DNA from 3 places in the Citrobacter sp. KH_055_1 genome. Region 3 is predicted to be linked to each of the others. Evidence: predicted binding sites of a transcription regulator. Region 3 holds the regulator's gene; each other region holds the start of a gene.
What was found. Region 3 encodes LexA, which represses DNA repair genes until DNA is damaged. Its sites were predicted from a motif close to TNCTGTATGTACATACAGNA; they were not measured.
Positions count from the first base shown of each region.

Region 1: the regulator LexA is predicted to act here: its motif matches at 1,522-1,541, upstream of rmuC (DNA recombination protein RmuC).
Region 2: the regulator LexA is predicted to act here: its motif matches at 1,146-1,165, upstream of AC3ITF_RS12750 (DinI-like family protein).

Region 1 is NZ_CM174473.1:4,646,646-4,649,913, forward strand. It holds gene rmuC (DNA recombination protein RmuC) at 46-1,476, opposite strand; gene udp (uridine phosphorylase) at 1,618-2,379, opposite strand; gene AC3ITF_RS21830 (dienelactone hydrolase family protein) at 2,645-3,268, shown strand, end outside.
Region 2 is NZ_CM174473.1:2,710,959-2,714,226, forward strand. It holds gene AC3ITF_RS12740 (RusA family crossover junction endodeoxyribonuclease) at 1-277, opposite strand, end outside; gene AC3ITF_RS12745 (hypothetical protein) at 280-480, opposite strand; gene AC3ITF_RS12750 (DinI-like family protein) at 894-1,127, opposite strand; gene AC3ITF_RS12755 (M48 family metalloprotease) at 1,528-2,934, shown strand; gene AC3ITF_RS12760 (PerC family transcriptional regulator) at 3,185-3,268, opposite strand, start outside.
Region 3 is NZ_CM174473.1:4,415,113-4,418,380, forward strand. It holds gene dinF (MATE family efflux transporter DinF) at 1-739, opposite strand, end outside; gene lexA (transcriptional repressor LexA) at 871-1,479, opposite strand; gene AC3ITF_RS20770 (diacylglycerol kinase) at 1,589-1,957, opposite strand; gene plsB (glycerol-3-phosphate 1-O-acyltransferase PlsB) at 2,128-3,268, shown strand, end outside.

The DNA.
Region 1 (3,268 bases), 230 kb from region 3:
CCAATTTGCCCTACCCTTCTACCGGGTTCAACTAACCCAAACGGGCTAGTTTGATTGCTGATTTACCGCCTCTCCATCGGGGTAAGTCTCGTCTTGTTGCGCCTCGGGGACCGAACGTAAACGAAACTCTTCATCCTGGCTCGTGGCTTGTTCAGCCAGTTCAGGATTAATCTCGCGCTTAATTTCTACACCCAATCCACGAAACGCTTCTGCCTGAGCCAGAACGTTTCCACGCCCTGAAGACAATTTTTTCATCGCCTGCCGATAGTTATCTTGTGCCTTGTCCAGGCTCTGACCAATTGCTGACATATCATCGACAAACAGCCGCATTTTGTCATAAAGCTTGCTGGCCCGGTCCGCGATCTGCTGCGCATTACGACTTTGATGCTCATACCGCCACAGATTAGCAATGGTGCGCAATGCCACCAACAACGTGGTCGGGCTTACCAGCATAATATTATTTCTGAGTGCTTCTGTAATCAGTTCGGGCTGCCTGTCCAGCGCCAGCAGAAAAGCGGGCTCAACCGGGATAAACATCAGCACATAATCAAGCGTACGTAATCCCGGCAACTGCTGGTAGTCTTTGCGGCCCAGCAGACGAATATGGTTACGCACGGAGGCGATATGTTCCTGTAGCGCACTTTCGCGGGTGTAGTCATCCTCTGCATTAAAGTAGCGTTCATAGGCCACCAGCGTCATTTTCGCATCGATCACCACGTCTTTGCCCTGCGGCAATCGGACAATAACATCCGGCTGCATCCGCGATCGTGCGTCATTTTCTATGCTGACCTGAGTTTCATATTCATAGCCTTCGCGCAGACCGGACGCCTCCAGTACCCGCGTGAGTACGACTTCTCCCCAGTTGCCCTGGGTTTTGTTATCGCCTTTCAGCGCCCGTGTCAGGTTAACCGCTTCTTGCGCCATCTGCGCGTTCAGTTGCTGGAGGTTACGAATTTCGTGCGCCAGGGTATGACGCTCTTGCGCCTCTTTGCCAAAGCTATCCTGCACCTGGCGGCGAAAACCGTCCAGCTGTTCACGTAATGGTGTAAGCAAGCTATTCAGGCTTTGGCGATTTTGCTCATCAACGCGACGATTGCTGTGTTCAAAAATACGGTTTGCCAGGTTTTCGAACTGTTCGCTCAGACGCTGTTCGCTGTTGATCATCTGGCGGATTTTATCTTCCGCATGCTGTTGCGTCGCGTCGAGTCGCGTGGTGACTTCCCGGAGATCGGCTTCCAGAGAGGTGTTAATACTCTGCAGGCTGCGAAGTTCGTTGTTGAGTAGCTCGCACTCGTCGCGCCAGTGGGCTTCCTGCGCCAGCTGTTGACGTGCGGCGCTTAGCGCAATATCCAGTTCACGCCGTTCTTCGATAAGATCCGCGCGGATTTGGTCGGCACGCGCTTTGGTCGCCAGCCAGCCCACAAGCAGCCCTGCAGCTAACGCCACGACGGCACTTATCATTATCGAAATATCCACTACGCCCCCCTTACAGCAACGACTTACCCGCACAAAATAGAATTGTGCTGTATAAACGTCCAGTTTAAAAGGAATTTCCTGCGAGGTACTGCGCAAAATAAAAAGGCCGAACATGTCGGCCTTTTCAGAAAGGAGAGAAAATTACAGCAGGCGACGTGCAGCCTCTACCACGATTTTCACCGCGTGGCTTTCCGTTTGCTTCATGGTTTCAGCATTCGGGATTTCTTGCTGAGTACGGTTAACGATAACACCCGCAACCATACCGGCACGCAGACCCTGGCTTGCACACATGGTCAGCAGCGTAGCGGATTCCATTTCGTAGTTCATGACGCCCATGGACTGCCACTCTTCCATCGAGCCTTTGAAACGGCTCACCACGCGACCAGAGAAGGTGTCATAACGCTCCTGGCCTGGGTAGAAGGTATCTGAAGAGGCGGTCACGCCGACGTGGGTAGTCGCGCCAATAGATTTCGCGGCTTCCACCAGCGCGGTGGTACATTCGAAATCGGCAACAGCCGGAAATTCCATCGGTGCAAAGTGCAGGCTCGCCCCGTCCAGACGGACAGACGCGGTGGTAACCAGCACGTCGCCCACGTTGATATGCGGCTGAATAGCGCCGGTCGTACCGATACGCAGGAAGGTACGAATGCCCAGTTGCGCCAGTTCTTCTACGGCGATAGAGGTCGACGGACCGCCGATACCGGTAGAGCAGACAATCACAGCTTTACCATCCAGCTCAGCACGCCAGGTAGTGAACTCGCGATGAGATGCCAGCTTAACCGGCTTGTCCATCAGCGCGGCGATCTTTTCCACACGCTCAGGGTCGCCAGGGACGATAGCAAGCGTAGCCCCTTGTAAATCGTTCTTGGTGAGGCCGAGATGAAAAACATCAGACTTAGACATAAAAACTCCTCTGTGAATCGGTTTTGTCAGAAGAAGCAAAAACACACTTTACCGAAGGCATAAACATATTTTCGTGACAGCCATCACTTTGATGTAAATCAATTGCATTTCATTACCGTCAAATAGTGATGAACGTCACATTAACTGTTCGATACAGGCAAGCCTTGCACAAAAGATAGACCGTTTAAGGCAATGTGGTTCGTTGCACGCGTCTATAGTTAATGATGCGCTATTTGGCTAAATACTTAAGGGTACGGAGAATACCATGGCAACAACACGACAATCTGGCTTTGCACCTGCAGTATCCCCACCCGCAGCAACGGCGGTTCACACCCCGGATAACGAAATCATCGCGGGAATAACGTCGATTCCGTCTCAAGGCGATGATATGCCTGCGTATCATGCACGCCCGAAGCACAGCGAAGGTCCGCTACCGGTTGTTATCGTCGTGCAGGAAATTTTTGGCGTTCATGAACACATCCGTGATATTTGTCGCCGCCTGGCGCTGGAAGGGTATCTGGCTGTCGCTCCAGAGCTTTACTTTCGCGAGGGCGATCCGAATGATTTTGCCGATATTTCAACGCTGTTAAGCGGCCTGGTGGCCAAAGTCCCGGACTCTCAGGTTCTGGCCGATCTGGACCACGTCGCCAGTTGGGCCTCACGCAACGGTGGTGACGCACACCGACTGATGATCACTGGTTTTTGCTGGGGTGGACGCATCACCTGGCTGTATGCCGCACACAACCCGCAGTTAAAAGCGGCAGTGGCATGGTATGGCAAACTGGTCGGCGACAAAACGCTGAACTCGCCCAGGCATCCTGTCGATATCGCTACCGATCTTAACGCCCCCGTGTTGGGGCTTTATGGCGCGCAGGACACCAGTATTTCG
Region 2 (3,268 bases), 1.7 Mb from region 3:
CTTCGTAAATAGCATCCATCAGGGCTTTCATCATGTTGTCGAAATCAGGTTTAGTCTGGTGTGGTTTACCGTTGAACTCAGCCCGTTTCTTTTTGCTCCAGCTCGCTGGCATCGGAAGAATGAAAGTGACATGCGAACCGCTTTCCGCCAGCTCAACACCCTGCAGACGAACTTCATCACAGAAAGCCCGGTAACGCAGAACCTCGGGGCGCTTTTTCCATTTGTCAGCGCGCGTCATCCTAGGCTTGCCCATTGGGGTGATATCGTAGACTTTCACAATCACCTCCAGACCCGTTGTTGCCAGGTTCTGTCCTGACGAGGAGGCCTAGATGCTTCCGGCAAGAACGCGCTGATCGTCCAGTGAATAAAGTCATTATCCAGACTACGCTCGGTCTTAATCTGCTTTGCTTTATAGCGGGCTTCCAGTTCATCAGCCTGCTCAGTGGTGAGTTGTGTATGTTGAAACCAGCTTTTCTTCATAACGCACCTCTGGATGCGGCAAAAAGAAAATCGCTGGCGTTGGATAACGTCAGTATGAGGGATTGCTTGAATTGTTCTTGCGCCATGGGGCTTTTCTCCTGTGGCGCAGCAGGTATAGGTTGTTCAGGCCTATGACGGGAGTGTAACAGAATTCTGGGTAACGCGATAACCCGCCCTTTCCAGCATCTGAGTAAACAACGTAGGTGTGCCAATAATTTCATCATCCTGAAGAGGCATAAATGACACCATGCTACCGCGTCGGTACATCAGGGCGCGCTCACACTCAGGAAATGATTGCAGCCTGGCAACGATGACTCCATCGTGACATCTGATGACTGCATATCCATAATTTGGTAATTCTTCTTTCTGTTCCACCACTCCCCCTCCACACTGGAAAGTCATTGCATGCTGTATCAACAAAACCAGTCGTCTGCGCTTTCCCTAGTATGCTGGAGGATTACCTCAACTTTCTTCTTGGCTTCTTTCTCACCACCGTAAGCACGTAACCTATCGGGACCTGCACGGCGTATGATCAGACTGCACTCATCGAACTGATTCTGGAGCCGTTTTAACAATTCTTTTTCAAGTGCGGGAACCGTGCCTTTCGGAAGTTCTTTAGTACGATCAATGGTTAATTCAACTTTCATAAATGCCTCTGTCGCCTTAACTGTATATTCATACAGTACACTGATGAGTGTATTTGATCAACGACTTAGCCGCACAAAATGCTAATGTAAATGCCCACTCATGAAAAATACCCATTGCTAAGCGGCTCTAATAGAGCTTATCCATTTTTTTAATACAATCCTTACCGAGAATTTTAGGCGCTAAGCTCTTTGCAGCTAAGATAAAATGTTCACTTTTCAACCAACTGCGTCACCAACAGCACCCAAGTTGAGTAAAATACCAATCCAGGTAGTTGCATTAGAGCGTTTTAAACAAGCAAAATGAGCAGGGTTATGAAAAATAGTTACTCCTGAGTTTAAGTAATCATCTTAACGATCTCTAATTCAATAATCACAGAAGTGAATAATTAAGGATATAAAAGTGAAAAAAAAGATAAAAATTAAAAAAAGAAAAAGAAATAAAAAAATAGCATCGACTCGAAAAAGACTTTATTCGTTCAATGATAAGTACGCGAATTATATGGGGAGTGATTGCAAACTATGCAAACCATTATTAAACAAAGATCAAATCTCCTTAATGCTCTTCAACACTCAAAATCTTCTAGAAAAAATGAAGATAGAGATAAAAAAAACCAAGGCAATCACTTTTGACTTGGATCAATTAATGACACTTGATTATAGGTCACTCCCTAAAGTAACGACTGAACAAAAAATTGCAATTGAGGAGATATTTAATTCCTCACCAACATCACCCGAAGAATTAATATTCCAAACTTTAAGAACCTTTTTATTTACGAGTTTCCCACTTCCTGAAAGTGAAGATGAACTTGTTAATATGGCTTTCCATAGAGACATTGAAAATTACGTAGCATTAAAAATGGCATACGCATTATCTGAAGAATTTGCAGAACCGATGTCATTGCAACCATACTGGCCTAGGCTAAGTCAATTACGTATTATGATGCATATACCTGAGGAAGTTATAAAAAAAACAAAACTTGATAATATTATTTTCTATCCTGTAAAAAAGAAGGGGATGAATGCTTCTTCTTTAGTATATGATAACTTCAGATTTATAACAGTTAATTACGCACTTGAGCCAATATTAGATGACTTCAATACCATACTAATTCACTTCCACTCAACAGAAGAAATGGCCGGAGTTAAGAGATACGATAGAGCACTATCCTATTTACTCCCTCGATCCTTGTATTTTTCAACAGAAATCTCCCCTTTAAAATTCCCCGCAAATCCGATCTGCTTTGAGAATAACGCACAAAACATACATAACATCACTGCCGAACAAATAGACTTTATAATGATGCATGAATTATCACATCATTTATATCATCACCCTCAGAGAAAAAAGGATGTATTAAAGAAAGATGATGCAAGTAGTATCTTAAGAAGCTTTGAAATTGAAGCGGATGCTCTTGCAGCCAAGATGATTGCGATAAAATTCCAAGATGGAGTAAACAGATCATTAAAAAGAAAAGAAAGAAAAATCCCTTACGAAGTCGAATACTCCTTAAGTTTATCACTTACGTCTACATTAATACTTTTTGAGCATATGTACTTCGTGGAAGAATCCCTCAAAATAATGAGTACCAAATTAATCGACTTACTGCCAATAAAAACAATCTCTGGAACACACCCTCCAGCCAAAGAGCGGAAAGAAAGATTTCTTGAAGCAATGGGCGACCGCCTTCGAGGTTCATCACCTATTAGTAGATATTCCTCTGTATTCTATAATAAGGCATTAACTAAACTTGAAAGCCTGACTGCAGATGAAATCATGGAAATTTTAAAACCTTGTTTATACGAGTAAATATCAAATTTCTATTCAATCAGATTTTTATGCGAGTCTGTTTAAATATTTATTTTGAGCATAACAAAAAATTCAGCCCAGTGATATGCCGCATTAAAGCGGCATTTCTTTTCACGTAGGGCTGTGATCCATTGCAAGACGACCATCATAACCGCAAGCTTCTGTGGCGGGTGTGTTTGATCTTGCACTTTTCCAACAACTAGGGAAAAGATTTGCTCCAGCTTACTGTATGTTTTGCACTAGTCATCGGTTATGCCCTCCCCGCCTGGCGCAGACAGTCTTTGCGACGCTTGGCAATACGGGCAACCTCAACAGCACTACCAGCGATCCCAAA
Region 3 (3,268 bases):
ACAGCGAACGCAGCATGATGTCGCGGTTAAGCGCCATCAGACGGCGGAAGTTTCCGCGCCATGCCTGTTTCAGCATCATGAGCGAAACACCGCGCAGGTGGAGAACCTTGCGCACCATCAGCAGGCCAATCAGCAACGTGGCATATTCGGCAATCACCGTCGCCAGCGCGGCGCCCTGCACGTTCATATGCAGCCCCATCACCAGCCATATATCGAGCACAATGTTGAGGATATTGCCGACAATCAACAGGATCACCGGTGCTCGCGCGTACTGAACGCCCAGCAGCCAGCCAAGCAGTACCAGGTTCGCCAGCGAGGCAGGCGCGCTGAGCCAACGGATTTCAAGAAAGCGCCGGGCCTGTTCCAGTACCGCTTCGCTCCCCCCCACGATGTGTAACGCCAGATCGATAATCGGCGTACGAAATAGCGCAATTGCCGCCCCCGCCCCCAAAGCCAGAATCAGCGGCTGCACCAGTGCTCGGGCCAACGCCTGCGGATTTTTTGCGCCAAATGCCTGAGCCGTCAGCCCGGTGGTACTCATGCGTAGAAAGAGCAGCAGCATAAAGAGAAAACTGGTTGCCGTCGCCCCCACGGCGACACCACCCAAATAGACCGGGCTATCCAGATGACCAATCACAGCCGTATCCACCAGTCCCAGCAGGGGAACGGTGATATTGGAGAAAATCATTGGCAGGGCAAGGTGCCAGAGTGCTTTATCAGAGGAGGTAAAAAAAGGCATACAGGAGAGCCTGAGAAGACGTTAGAGATACTGGAAAAAATCGTACAGGCCCGGTAAACAGAGTGCCACCGGGCACGTTGCCGGATGACGACGTAACCGTCTTATCCGGCCTACAGGAAATCAACAGACCGTTACAGCCATTCACCGTTACGGATAACGCCGACGGCCAGTCCTTCAATGGTGAAGTTCTGCTCACGCAGGTCGACAACGATCGGTTTGAACTCGCTGTTTTCTGGCAGAAGCTCGACCTTATTGCCCTGTTTTTTCAGGCGTTTAACCGTCACTTCATCATCAATGCGGGCAACAACCACCTGGCCGTTACGCACGTCCTGTGTCTTATGCACTGCCAGCAGATCGCCATCCATAATACCAATGTCTTTCATTGACATACCGCTGACGCGCAGCAGGAAATCAGCATTAGGTTTGAACAGGGATGGATCAACCTGATAGTGGCCTTCGATGTGCTGTTGCGCCAGCAGCGGCTCACCTGCAGCAACGCGGCCTACAAGCGGTAATCCTACCTCTTCTTCATGCAACAGACGAATACCACGCGATGCGCCAGAGACGATTTCGAGCACCCCTTTACGCGCCAGCGCTTTAAGGTGTTCTTCAGCCGCGTTTGGGGAACGGAATCCCAAACGCTGCGCGATCTCCGCACGCGTCGGTGGCATACCTGTCTGGCTGATGTGATCCCGAATGAGATCAAACACCTCTTGCTGCCTGGCCGTTAACGCTTTCATTCCGCCCCCTGGGTGTATATACAGTTATGCTGTGAGTATATACAGCTAAAGGCGATTTTGGAACCGCAAACTGCACAAAAAACAGGAGATTTATGAAGTTGTGGAATCCTTATCGAAAATGGGACCACAACAGGATGCCCCAGGTGATCAGGGCGACAAAAATAGACAGCAGAACAGCCGCCGACCCCATATCTTTCGCTCGACCGGAAAGTTCGTGATACTCCGATCCAATACGGTCGACCACTGCTTCAATAGCGCTGTTTAAGATTTCAACGATCATCACCAGCATTACTGAACCAATCAACAACACACGGGTAATGGCGTCGACGTCCAGCCAGCAGGCGATGGCGACGCCCAGCAGTACGGCAACACTTTCCTGACGAAATGCCGCTTCATTTATCCATGCGGCGCGAAAACCTTTCCACGAGTAGCCAGCAGCTTTGATAATTCGGGTGAATCCAGTGGTATTATTGGCCATCAAAAGAACCTTTTTACATTATTAGCGTCAATGTCATTGTAACGTTACCCCGTTTGTTTCAGGGTGTGGCAAAGCAGCGCGAAGTATGACGGGATACACCAGAAATTCACTAAACTTTCTGATATCCTTGCAGCGCATTTGCATTATTAACCAGAGGCTTTACATCGTTTATGTCCGGCTGGCCACGAATTTACTACAAATTACTGAATTTACCATTAAGCGTCCTGGTAAAAAGCAAGTCTATTCCGGCAGAACCTGCCCCGGAGTTGGGGCTCGATACGTCTCGTCCCATTATGTACGTCCTACCGTACAACTCAAAAGCAGACTTGCTGACGCTACGTGCCCAATGTTTGGCGCACGATCTTCCCGATCCCCTGGAACCGCTGGAGATAGACGGGACTTTACTGCCGCGCTACGTGTTTATTCACGGCGGTCCGCGTGTGTTCACCTATTACACACCAAAAGAAGAGTCCATCAAGCTGTTCCATAACTATCTCGATCTGCATCGCAGCAATCCTGACCTGGATGTGCAGATGGTGCCGGTTTCGGTGATGTTTGGCCGCGCGCCTGGCCGCGAAAAAGGTGAAGTCAACCCGCCGCTGCGCATGCTGAACGGCGTACAGAAATTCTTCGCCGTTTCCTGGCTCGGTCGCGACAGTTTTGTCCGTTTCTCGCCGTCGGTCTCTCTGCGCCGCATGGCAGACGAACACGGTACGGATAAAATCATCGCTCAGAAACTGGCGCGCGTGGCGCGTATGCACTTTGCCCGTCAGCGTTTAGCTGCTGTTGGCCCGCGCCTCCCTGCCCGCCAGGATCTGTTTAATAAGCTGCTGGCCTCAAAAGCAATCGCCCGTGCGGTAGAAGATGAAGCCCGCAGTAAAAAAATCTCCCACGAAAAAGCGCAGCAAAATGCCATTGCGCTGATGGAAGAGATCGCCGCCAACTTCTCCTACGAGATGATCCGCCTGACTGACCGTATTCTGGGATTCACCTGGAACCGACTGTATCAGGGTATTAACGTTCACAATGCAGAACGCGTTCGCCAACTGGCGCACGACGGACATGAAATTGTCTATGTCCCCTGCCACCGCAGCCATATGGATTACATGCTGCTGTCGTACGTTCTGTATCACCAGGGGCTGGTTCCTCCGCACATTGCGGCCGGGATCAACCTGAACTTCTGGCCGGCTGGCCCGATTTTCCGCCGCCTGGGTGCGTTCTTTATTCGTCGTACCTTCAAGGGCAATAAGCTCTATTCCACCGTCTTCCGCGAATACCTCGGCGAGTTGTTCAGCCGCGGTTATTCGGTTG